DNA from 2 places in the Bradyrhizobium sp. USDA 3256 genome. Region 1 is predicted to be linked to the other one. Evidence: riboswitches for the same ligand, from Rfam matches in the RefSeq annotation. Region 1 holds a riboswitch; the other holds the start of a gene.
The links. Region 1 has a riboswitch for ZMP and ZTP ahead of ACVWY5_RS18020 (serine hydroxymethyltransferase). Riboswitches for the same ligand answer to the same signal wherever they lie in the genome.
Positions count from the first base shown of each region.

Region 2: another riboswitch for ZMP and ZTP. It lies ahead of ACVWY5_RS20095 (bifunctional 5,10-methylenetetrahydrofolate dehydrogenase/5,10-methenyltetrahydrofolate cyclohydrolase); the one in region 1 lies ahead of ACVWY5_RS18020 (serine hydroxymethyltransferase).

Region 1 is NZ_JBSSAE010000002.1:3,470,501-3,475,553, reverse strand. Features, by position in the region: gene ACVWY5_RS18035 (molybdopterin molybdotransferase MoeA) at 1-683, opposite strand, end outside; gene ACVWY5_RS18030 (HAD family hydrolase) at 703-1,335, opposite strand; gene ACVWY5_RS18025 (hypothetical protein) at 1,912-2,070, opposite strand; gene ACVWY5_RS18020 (serine hydroxymethyltransferase) at 2,146-3,417, opposite strand; ZMP/ZTP riboswitch at 3,454-3,539, opposite strand; gene ACVWY5_RS18015 (YybH family protein) at 3,828-4,274, opposite strand; gene ACVWY5_RS18010 (winged helix-turn-helix transcriptional regulator) at 4,375-5,053, opposite strand, start outside.
Region 2 is NZ_JBSSAE010000002.1:3,885,914-3,890,966, forward strand. Features, by position in the region: gene ACVWY5_RS20080 (hypothetical protein) at 1-199, opposite strand, end outside; gene ACVWY5_RS20085 (zinc-ribbon domain containing protein) at 424-852, opposite strand; gene ACVWY5_RS20090 (MaoC/PaaZ C-terminal domain-containing protein) at 1,080-1,532, opposite strand; gene ACVWY5_RS20095 (bifunctional 5,10-methylenetetrahydrofolate dehydrogenase/5,10-methenyltetrahydrofolate cyclohydrolase) at 1,662-2,525, opposite strand; ZMP/ZTP riboswitch at 2,541-2,620, opposite strand; gene ACVWY5_RS20100 (hypothetical protein) at 2,838-3,245, shown strand; gene ACVWY5_RS20105 (hypothetical protein) at 3,366-3,893, opposite strand; gene ACVWY5_RS20110 (hypothetical protein) at 4,109-4,744, opposite strand; gene ACVWY5_RS20115 (VOC family protein) at 5,007-5,053, shown strand, end outside.

The sequences.
Region 1 (5,053 bases):
GCCTCCACCGTGTCGGCGGCAACGCCGAGGTCGACGGTCTCGGCGCCTTCGGCGCGCGCCAGCGCCCGCAGCGCGTAGCCGTTGGAATAGACGATCTGGCCGGGACCGGGCTGCGAGCCCGGCATCACCAGCTCGTCGCCGGTCGCCAGCACCGCGACCTTCGGGCGGCGGCGCACCGTCAGTTCCGGATAGTTCATGGCGGCCGCCAGCGACAGCGCGCGGTCGGACAGGCGGCTGCCGCCGGCGAGCAGCACCTCGCCCTCACGGAAGTCGACCCCGGCCTGGCGGATGTGCCGCCCGACGCTGGCGGCCTCCGAGATCGTGATGTGGTCGCCGTCGACGGCGGTGTCTTCCTGGATGATCACGGCGTCGGCGCCGCTCGGGATCACGCCGCCGGTGAAGATCCGCACCGCCTCGCCGGCGCCGACCGTCCGCTCGAACGGCCGGCCGGCGGCGACTTCGCCGATCACCTTGAGCCGGGCCTTTAGATCGGCCGCATCGGCGGCGCGCACCGCATAGCCGTCCATCGCCGACATCGGCTGCGGCGGCTGGGTGCGCAGCGCCGCGAGGTCGTGCGCAAGCGTGCGGTGGTAGGCGGCATCGAGCGCGACCATCTCCTCCGGCAGCGGTTCGGCGCCGGCGAGGACGGCGGACAGGGCATCGGCAACCGGCATCAGGGCCACGCTCAGAGCTCCTCAATTCCTAATGTTCAATACCAAGTGCGGTCAAAGCCCTTGCCACGTCATCCGTCGATGTCACGTGGATAGCATGAAGGCCGCGCGCCCGCGCACCTTCGATATTGGCGGCCAGGTCGTCGAAGAACAGGATCCGCGACGCCGGCACGCCGATGGCTTTTACCACATGATCATAGGCCTCGGCGTCGGGTTTGCGGAAGCCGATGCTCGACGACAGGAAGACGTTGCGGAAATGGCTGAGCAGCTCGGCATGGGTGACCGAGAAATGCGCGACATGGGCCGGATTGGTGTTGGAGAAGGCGTAAAGCGGCATTTGCCTGGCGGCCGCCGCGACCAGCGGGGCGATGCCCGGCATCTCGCCGGTGAAGATCGCATTCCAGCCTTCGAGGAACTGGGCGTCCGTGATGTTGATGCCGAGCGTCCGGCGCAGGCTTTCGAAGAACGCCGCGTCGTCGATCCGGCCGATCTCGTGATGCTTGAAACTGTCGTCGACGACAAAGCGCGTGGCGAGCTCGGCGGGCGCACAGCCGGCATGCTGCGCCCAGTGCGCCATCACCTTGTCAAAGTTGATGTCGAGCACGACGCGGCCGATATCGAACAGCAGCACGTCGACGGAGTTGGGAGTGAATTGCGAGGTCATTGCGTGAAACCGTGTACGAGAATTGCGGGCGGGCGGCAATGTCCTCGATTTGTGCGGCAGGTGTGCGACGGGCGTTAAGCGCGCCGTCGTCCATGCACGCGCGGGTGTCATCACCCGCGCGCAAGCGGGTGATCCAGTATTCCAGAGACGCTTGTGCTTGAGCCGAGAGGCCGCGGCGAAGTGGAAGGCGTGATTTGCTACCCTTCCAGAAGGAAGAAAGAACTCCAGCTCGCGCCATATCCACCGCCGTCGTCCCGGCCTAGTGCGCAATTGCGCACGGGGGCCGGGACCCATAACCACCGCATTTGATCAGGAACGGGATCGTGGCCCCAGCGTCGCGCAACAATTGAGATTCGTGGTAATGGGTGCCGGCCTTCGCCGGGACGACGCCGAGTGTGTTGTCGCTTGTGCGTCAAACGTCCGCATTCTCGCGACATGATTTGTCCGAGCTTTGCTCTTCGTTGCATCCTATATTTTTGCTGTGGAGGCTTGCCACGTCGGGGCACGCGCGCAAGTTTTCAAGGCACCAAGCGGCTTGATGCTTGCCGGCGGCTTGGTGCCCGCCGGGCGTAGCTCTCACATCCTGGACAGTGCCAGGCCGAGGTAACCGATCAGCGCACCGGTGCTGAGAATGATGACGACGAGCGCCTGTTCCGAGCGTGCTTGCAAGGTTTTCCGGGTCACGGCGTTGGACGCTCCGTCTTCGAGATCATGCGGTCCAACGAACAGCATCAATTTCCGTTCCGGTCTTCCCCCGGGAACCTTCACGACCTGCCGAGTGACGCGACGAACGGAACGCGGGTCGGCCGCCTATGAGGGCGGCGCGATCCCCGGAACGGGGAAAGCGCGGCACATCTCGACGCTGTTCGACCTCAATCGCTTGACGACCGCTGCATCTCCCTTCGACCGGAGGGACTCCGCAATGAGTTCGGCGATGAGGCGCATTTCGGGCTCGCCCATGCCGCGCGTGGTCGCCGCCGGCGTCCCGAGGCGAATGCCGCTCGGCTTGAGCGGCGGACGCGGATCGTCGGGAATGATCTGCTTGTTTGCGGTGATCCCGACGGCGTCGAGGATGTTCTCGGCCGCGCCGCCGTCCAGGCCGACGCTGGCCACCGTATCCACGACCATCATGTGATTGTCGGTTCCGCCGGTGATCAACGTCATGCCGCGTTCCATCAACGCTTCGGCCAGGACCTTCGCGTTGCGCATGACCAGCTTTGCATAGGCGTGAAAATCGGCCGTCGATGCCTTCTTCAGCGTGACCGCGGTTCCGGCCACGACGTTCATGTGCGGACCTCCCTGCAATCCCGGGAACACCGACGCGTCGATCTTGCCGGCGAACTCCCGGCGACAGAGAACGATGCCGCCGCGCGGCCCGCGAAGCGTCTTGTGCGATGTCGTCGTCATCACGTCGAAACCCGCATCGAGCGGATTGCGCAAGGCGTTGCCGGCGATCAGGCCGCCGTAATGGCTGACGTCGGCCATGGTCAGTGCACCCACCTCATCGGCGATGCTCTTGAAGGACGCATAATCCAGATCGCGCGGATAAGAGCTGTAGCCGCACAGCACCAGCTTCGGGCGGACGTTCCGGGCCATGGCGCGGAGCTCATCGAAATCGATGGCGCCGCCGTTTGACGGCTGCGTCTTGTAGCGGGCGAAGTTGAAGAGCCGCCCCATATGCGACACCGGTGCGCCATGGGTGAGATGGCCGCCGTGTGACAGGTCCATCGCCAAGATCGTATCGCCGGGCTGCAGCAGGCCGAGATACACGGCCTGGTTCATTGGCGACCCGGACAGAGGCTGAACGTTGGCATGTTCGGCGCGGAACAGCGCGCAAGCGCGCTGTCGGGCGAGGTTCTCTATCTGGTCGGTAAATTCCTGGCCGCCGTAATAGCGGCGTCCCGGATAGCCCTCGGAATACTTGTTGGTGAACACCGATCCGAGCAGCTCGAGAACCTCGGGATAGGTGTAGTTCTCCGACGGAATCAGCTCGACGCCGTCTTGCTGGCGGCGCTCTTCGCCCTCGAGCGCAAGGGCAACTTCCAAATCGTTGAGGTGGAGTTCATTGCGGAATGACGGCATGGTCCGGGCTCCCTAAGACGCTGGATTATCAGCTGAACGGGTTGCCCAGGCGAACGGCGTTGGAACCCTTCGCGCTTCACCGTGGTCAATTCCACGTAAGCTCGCCAGTCGCGCGAGAGGCGAATGAGCCTGCGAAGCTCATCGCGAGCAGAAGGCTATCCAATCCCCGGCGGGCTCGCAAGGGTTGATCGCGGGCGTCGCCGCGGGCCCAGCGTTGGGCGAGATCGAACATCTGGCGACAGCCACGGCAATGGCGACCAAACCGAGGGACGTCCGGCTTACCCAATGAACCGATGTCCCGATGATCAATGCCGTCTTCGGCTGAGGCCAATAAGGCGCATGACCATCCGTCACTTGCGGCCCGTCAGGCTTGCGGGGTGGCTGACCGTGTGGCTGTGGCACCCGCGAATCTATTCCTTGACGAAGATATGAGACTTTATCTTCCACTGCCCGTCGGGTTGGCGTTCAAGCAGTCTCACGGTGCTGCCAGAAATTGGCGCCGCCTTCTCATTTACTACTAGCGTGGCCGTGAAATGCGAGGTGGTGTAGGCGTAGTTTCCCATGGGCAACACATCGAGCAGCTCAACCTTGTGATCTCTGACGCTTCTTCCCCGCCCGGCAAAGAAATTACGGATTGCCAAAGGGCCGGTGACTGGCTGCGCACCAGGCGGCATCAATCTGGCGTCAGCGGCATACAACGGTAACAGGGCATCGAAGTCTGCGTTGTTGATGGCGGCATCCCATTTGGCAGCCGCCGAGGAAAGTTCGTCGGCAGGTGGGGCTGCCCCTGCGGGACTGACGCAAGTACAAGTAAAGATCAACAACAGGGTGCATGAAAGAAGAGAAGGGCGGCTCATCTTTGCCTCCTTTAGCTGAGATGCTTAGCGCGGGAGCGCATTCGCAAACGCTATAGCCGAGGCAGCAGAACCACTAGTCCAGAAAGTAGACTGGATATCCTCAACTGGCTGAGACTCGATCTGCGGCCGCCGGCGCCTCATCGGCATATTTGCTGCGTGGGAACCAAGCCCGCATGCTGTTCACAAGATGCCTGGGACCGTCGATCTCGATTTTGCCGAGCTCACGCGCCCGTAGCAGCGGCATCTCGTCTACGAAAATCTGCACGAGCGTCAGCAGACTCGCATAGAGGCTGATATCGACCTTGAAGCCGGGGTCATCCCAGCAAAGATCGGCTTCCTCCTTCTTCACAACAAACCACCAGCGCTTCGGCCGAGCGTCCGCAATCTCGATGTACAGAACGAAGTCGCATGGAATGTGCCTTAGATCGAACGAACGGCGCATATTCCACATGAGCCGGCCCGCGTGAAGTTCGTTGGGTGTGAGCTGGCTGCGAGCCCATTTGTGGCCCCAATAGCCCATTGCATCGATAATTGGCCTGGCTTCCCTGGCTGCCTGGGTTGGATGGTACTCCCAATGCCCGTTATCGCCTGATCTGCGTGAGATTAGCCCGGCTTCTTCTAGCGTTTGCAGGCGCTTGGAGAGGAGGGTCGGCGACATCTGCGGGATGCCGCGGCGAAGCTGGTTGAAGTGGTGGGACCCCAGCAACAGTTCGCGGAGCAGGAGCGGGGTCCACCGCTCCGTGAGAATTTCCGCAGCTTTGGCTACGGGGCAAAATGAT
Region 2 (5,053 bases), 420 kb from region 1:
GACTGACGACTTCGCCGGTCTGCCCCGACATGTCGGAGGTCTGGGCAGGTTCGAGCACCTTGAGCCCGCTGGTGTCGACGAAGAATGTGTGCTCACCGAACACGCTGTTCAGTTGCGCCACGGCCGGGTGATCGTCCGGAAGCACCTGGGCATTCAGTTGCGTCATGGTCTGCTTGACTTGCGTGGAATTGAGTTTCATCCGCTGCTCCTTCTCGTTGGTTCCGGCCGCGATGGCTTCCTTGACAGGTTTCCTTGACAAGTTTTCCTTGGCTGGTTCCTCCCCGCCCGCACCCCACATCGGGGGCTTCAAGGTCTCGAACCGATCAGGCACCGAAACGTTCCGCACGCGCGACGCATTGACCGCCTGCGCAGCGGTTCCCCGCGTATCGGACGTGAAGTGCGACTCTGAAGTCACGCCCATCGCTACGAGACGGGAGGCTTCTTCCTTGCGAGCCCTTCCAGATGCACACGGCGCGCGGCGGATTTGCGCGCGCGCTCCTTGCTGCGGCAGGCCCGGCAGCGCGCCGCCTTGGTGAACACGTCGCCCTTGGCGGTCTCGTACCACCACTTCTGCTGCAACGGCGTCCAGACCTCGGCAACGCCGCAGTCCTTGCAGACGAAAGGCTCGGGTCGATAGGTTCCGCGCAGGACGAAGTCGGGGGTCGAATAGCTGTTCGAAGGCGCCAGCGCGCTCGTCACCACGGCAACCTCGCCGCGCGCCAGCGCAATCTTGTACTCATGGAGACGGCGCTGTTCGGCGGCGCGCTGCGCCTGCATGCGGCGCCACTCCTCGGCCTTGCGCCGCTTGGCTTCGATCTCCCCGCGCTTCCGCTTGTTGCTCTTCACGCCCATCTTCACGCCCACATCCGTCCAGGCCGATGCCCCACAGCGCGTAGCTGAACCAACTCCCGGGCAGCACGACCTCGTCGATGTTGACGTCATTGATGCGCTGCTGTTCTGCCGCCGGCTTGTCATAATTGCCGCAACATTGCGCGACGACAAGGTCGCGTGCGGGGAACGCGTAGAGGCGCTGACGGCCGTCCGAGGCGGATGACTTCGGAATGCCCCTCAGGCCGCGCCTATGCCCGCCCCTGCTCCGCCGGCCGCATGCGGATCAGCGCGTCGAGCACGAGGACAAGAACCGGGCGCTGCTCGTCGTTGACCAGCTCCGTCTTGAAGATCACGACAGCGTCGCGCCGCTCCGGCCTGATGGTGATCTTCTGGATCTGGGATTGGCCGGTGAGCGTGGCGCCGGGCCGAACCGGGCTCGGCAGGCGAATCTCGAAGCTCCGCCCGACGATCCCCGCCACCTTGGTCCAGATCGCCTCCACGACGAGCCGCTGATAGATCGCAATGGTGTTGAAGCCGCTTGCGATCAGTCCGCCGAACGGGCCTGACGCAGCCGCGACGGGATCGGCATGGATCGGCACCGGATCATATTTGCCGGCGAACTCCAGGATCTCGGCCTCGCCGATCGTGTAGCTGCCAAGCCTGAACGTCTGGCCCTCGGTGAGATCTTCCGCATACAGCATCGCGCGCCTCCATCTGTCGCGCGACGATAGACGAATGGTGCGGGCTTTCCATTACCCCGGACGTCATGAACTTCGTGCGCGATACGCGAGCGACACCCGCCGCTCGCATATCGCCGCAGGTATCCCGCGCTATTGCAGCCGGGCCGCCCTCGCCTTTGCGGCCTTCAGCGTGTTCTCCATCAGGCAGGCGATCGTCATCGGGCCGACGCCGCGCGGCACCGGCGTGATCGCACCGGCGACCTGCACCGCCTCGTCGAACGAGACGTCGCCGCACACCGCATAGCCGCCGTCCGGCTTCTCGACACGCGTGGTGCCGACGTCGATGACGATGGCCTGCGGCTTGATCCAGTCGCCGCGCACGAGGCCCGCCTTGCCCACCGCGCTCACCAGGATGTCGGCCTCGCGGCAGATCCTGCTGATGCCGCGGGTGTGGATATGGGTCTGGGTCACGGTCGCGTGCTCCTGCAGCAGCAGCGCGGCCATCGGCTTGCCGACGATGTTGGAGCTGCCGATCACCACGGCATGGGCGCCGGTGAGGTCCGGCAGGGTCGATTTGATCAGCCGGAGACAGCCGAGCGGCGTGCACGGCACCAGCGCATCGTCGCCGTGAAACAGCCGGCCGGCGTTCAGGGCGTGCAGGCCGTCGACGTCCTTGGCGGGATCGACCGCCGCCATCACGCGCAAGGCGTCGATATGCGCCGGCAACGGCAGCTGCACGAGGATGCCGTCGATATCGTCGCGCGCATTGAGCGCCTCTACTCCGGCAAGCAGATCGGCCTCGCTGGCATCATCCGGCAGGCGTGCGACCTCGCCGCGCAGGCCGAGCCGTCCGGCCATCCTGACCTTGCTCTGCACATAGATCTGGCTCGCCGGATCACAGCCGACCAGCACGACCGCAAGCCCCGGCGCGCGGGGCAGCCGGTCGAGTTCGCCAGCAATCTTGTCGATGACAATTTGGGCATGTGCATGCCCATCGAGAATGTTCGCCGTCATGGCACCTCCGTTTCGAAGCGGTGCCCAGGCGCGCGGCGTCCAGTCTCTGCGCTCCCCGATGGTGGTCCATCCAAGCGCCAGTCGCGCAGATGGCGTCGTCATAGCCGCCCCGCCGGGCAAAGGCAATTCACGCTCTCCCGCGGGTCGAGCGGCGACGAATTGCCCTCACTTTTGCCGGTGGATCGGTGCCGGGCGGGTCACCTCTGGGGGTAGGATTCGGGCAAGACTTGCGTTAAGTCTCGGCGCTTGCCGGGCTTTTCCGATCCCCGGCGCCATCCTTCCGGTCATCACGCCATTTCGGACATTTTCGACATGAGACATATCATCCTCGCGCTGGCGCTCTTCTGCCCGGCTGCCGCGCTTGCCCAAGGCACCACGCCGGCCCCCGCCGACGCCGACAAGCCGGCGGCGACCTCGCAGCCGATGGTCGGCGACAAGCCGCTGGTCCAGGTCGGCAAGAAGTCGGCCGCCAAGAAGGGCGAGAAGCCTGCTGCGCCCGGCAAGCCGCAATCGGTTGCCCAGAAGCTTCAAGCCTGTCAGGACATCGACGACGCCACCAAGGAGCGGCTGATCTGCTACGACGAGATCTTCAAGCCGCAGCCGAAGCCGAAAGCCGCCCCGGCCAAGGGCGTTAACGATTGCCGCTTCGTGAAGGAAGAGGACGAGCGGCTGACCTGCTACAACGGCTTCGCGGACAAGATTCCGCGCCTGCCGCGCTAAAGGTAGCGGGCGGCACTCGGACGCCTTCCCGCATCCGGCGAGGTGCCTGATCGCGGACGTGAAAATGCCGCCGCAAGTGTTTGCGGCGGCGGATCGATTGCCGGCTGCGGCAGCCTTTTCTTACCAGGTCCCGAAGCCGCCGAAGAAGCCCATGCGCTGCTGCTGCTGCGCGACGCGGTAAGGCTGATACATGCCGGGCTGCGCCAGCCGCATCGGCTGCTGGGGATGGGCATGGTAGCGCGCGACCTTGCGCTTCTTCGGCGCCTGAGGCTGGGCCTGCGCCGGTTGTTCAGCCGATTTTGCCTCAGCCGCGACCTTCTGCGCATCAGCCTTCTCCGGCGGAATGAACTGGGCGAACGTATTGCGGACGCGGGCTTGCGCCGACGCATCGCCCGTAGCCGACGGGACGGCCGCGGCGACCGCGTTGACCTGCGCTGGAACAATGGTCGGCAAATTGGTGTCGTAGACCACCCGCTCGGGCAATTTCTGGGTCGACTTGATGCGCACCATGGTCTTGTCGACACCCGACGACGACAGTCCCTGGGCCTGGCCGGCGACCACGGCCTCCTGCGGCACGATGGCATTGACGACGAAGAGCAGCGCGAGCAGCACTCCACCAACGAACAGGAAATAACGCGCCACAGGCATTTTGGTAGCTCCCCCCGCGCAGCAGGGCGCGGTTCATCTCGGCGCGACGACATCAGTCATCGCGCGGGCGATTTCATCGTCTGCGCATGATCACCCGGACGCTATCCGCGCTCCCGGGTCGGTCACTAACGGCTGGTTTATTAGTTAGTTCCGGCCCGGCCGTTACGGTTCACCCGGCAGGTCAATTTGCGGTCACTTTTTCGAGATGCCGGGAATTAAAGGCGGCTGGCCGTCACGACCGAGCATTTCGCCTTGTTTGCGTTAACGTTGACGAACCCGACCAACATCTGCGAGTAGGTCTTGCGGCTTTTCATGGCGATGGTGTCGGAGATCAGCCGCTTGCGCTCGGTCAGCGGCCGACCGTCCCGGCGGATGAAGGCGCAGGCGATCTCGATATCCTTGACGGCGAAATCATTGGCATTGCGCAGCGTCAGGGTGACCAGCGCCTTCGAACCCAGCCCGCCGCGCCGCCACGATTGCGAGGCGATCCGCAGCTTGTCCAGCGGCGACCTTTCAGCGCCGGGCCCGGACGGCTTGGCCTCCTCTGCTCCCTGTGGGGCGGCGGCAACGCCGACGGTAGTCGGCTCGTCCGCCGGTGCGGCCAGCGCATCCCTCGCGGTCTGATTTGTGATTTGGGCTGGTTGCGCGCCGGTCGGGGCATTCTGCGCGGTACGGATCATGGAGGACACCGGCCAAATATCCTGGTCTCCGGCGTCGCTCGGCTCGGGGAGCATGAACCATGCGGCGATCCCGGCGAGCGCAATCAGCGGCAGCAGCAGGCTGGCGTAGAAGCCCCCTTCACCGAGACGTCCGGCGGCCAACCTCCGAAACGACGCCAAGCCGATCCGCATCGTCGTGCCCTCACCCTGGCAGCCTGATCGGGCCGCCCCCCACACAGAGAGGAAGCCGCACCGCGCGGCTTCCGGGACGGCCGCAGGTCGAGCGGCCACGCGAAGACAATCGCTGACGGCCGCAATGGTTTCATTCCGGGACGACAATCTTGCGGCCGGCAGCACGGAGGGATGGCCTCACGGCCGGCCGCTCGCTAAGTTCGCGCCGCCCGAGAGCTAGTGCCGCGCGCCGAAGCGGCGCGAGAACAGCAAGGAGATCGCAATGCCTGTCGTCACCTGGGACCACGTCCACCTGCGCAGTCCCGATCC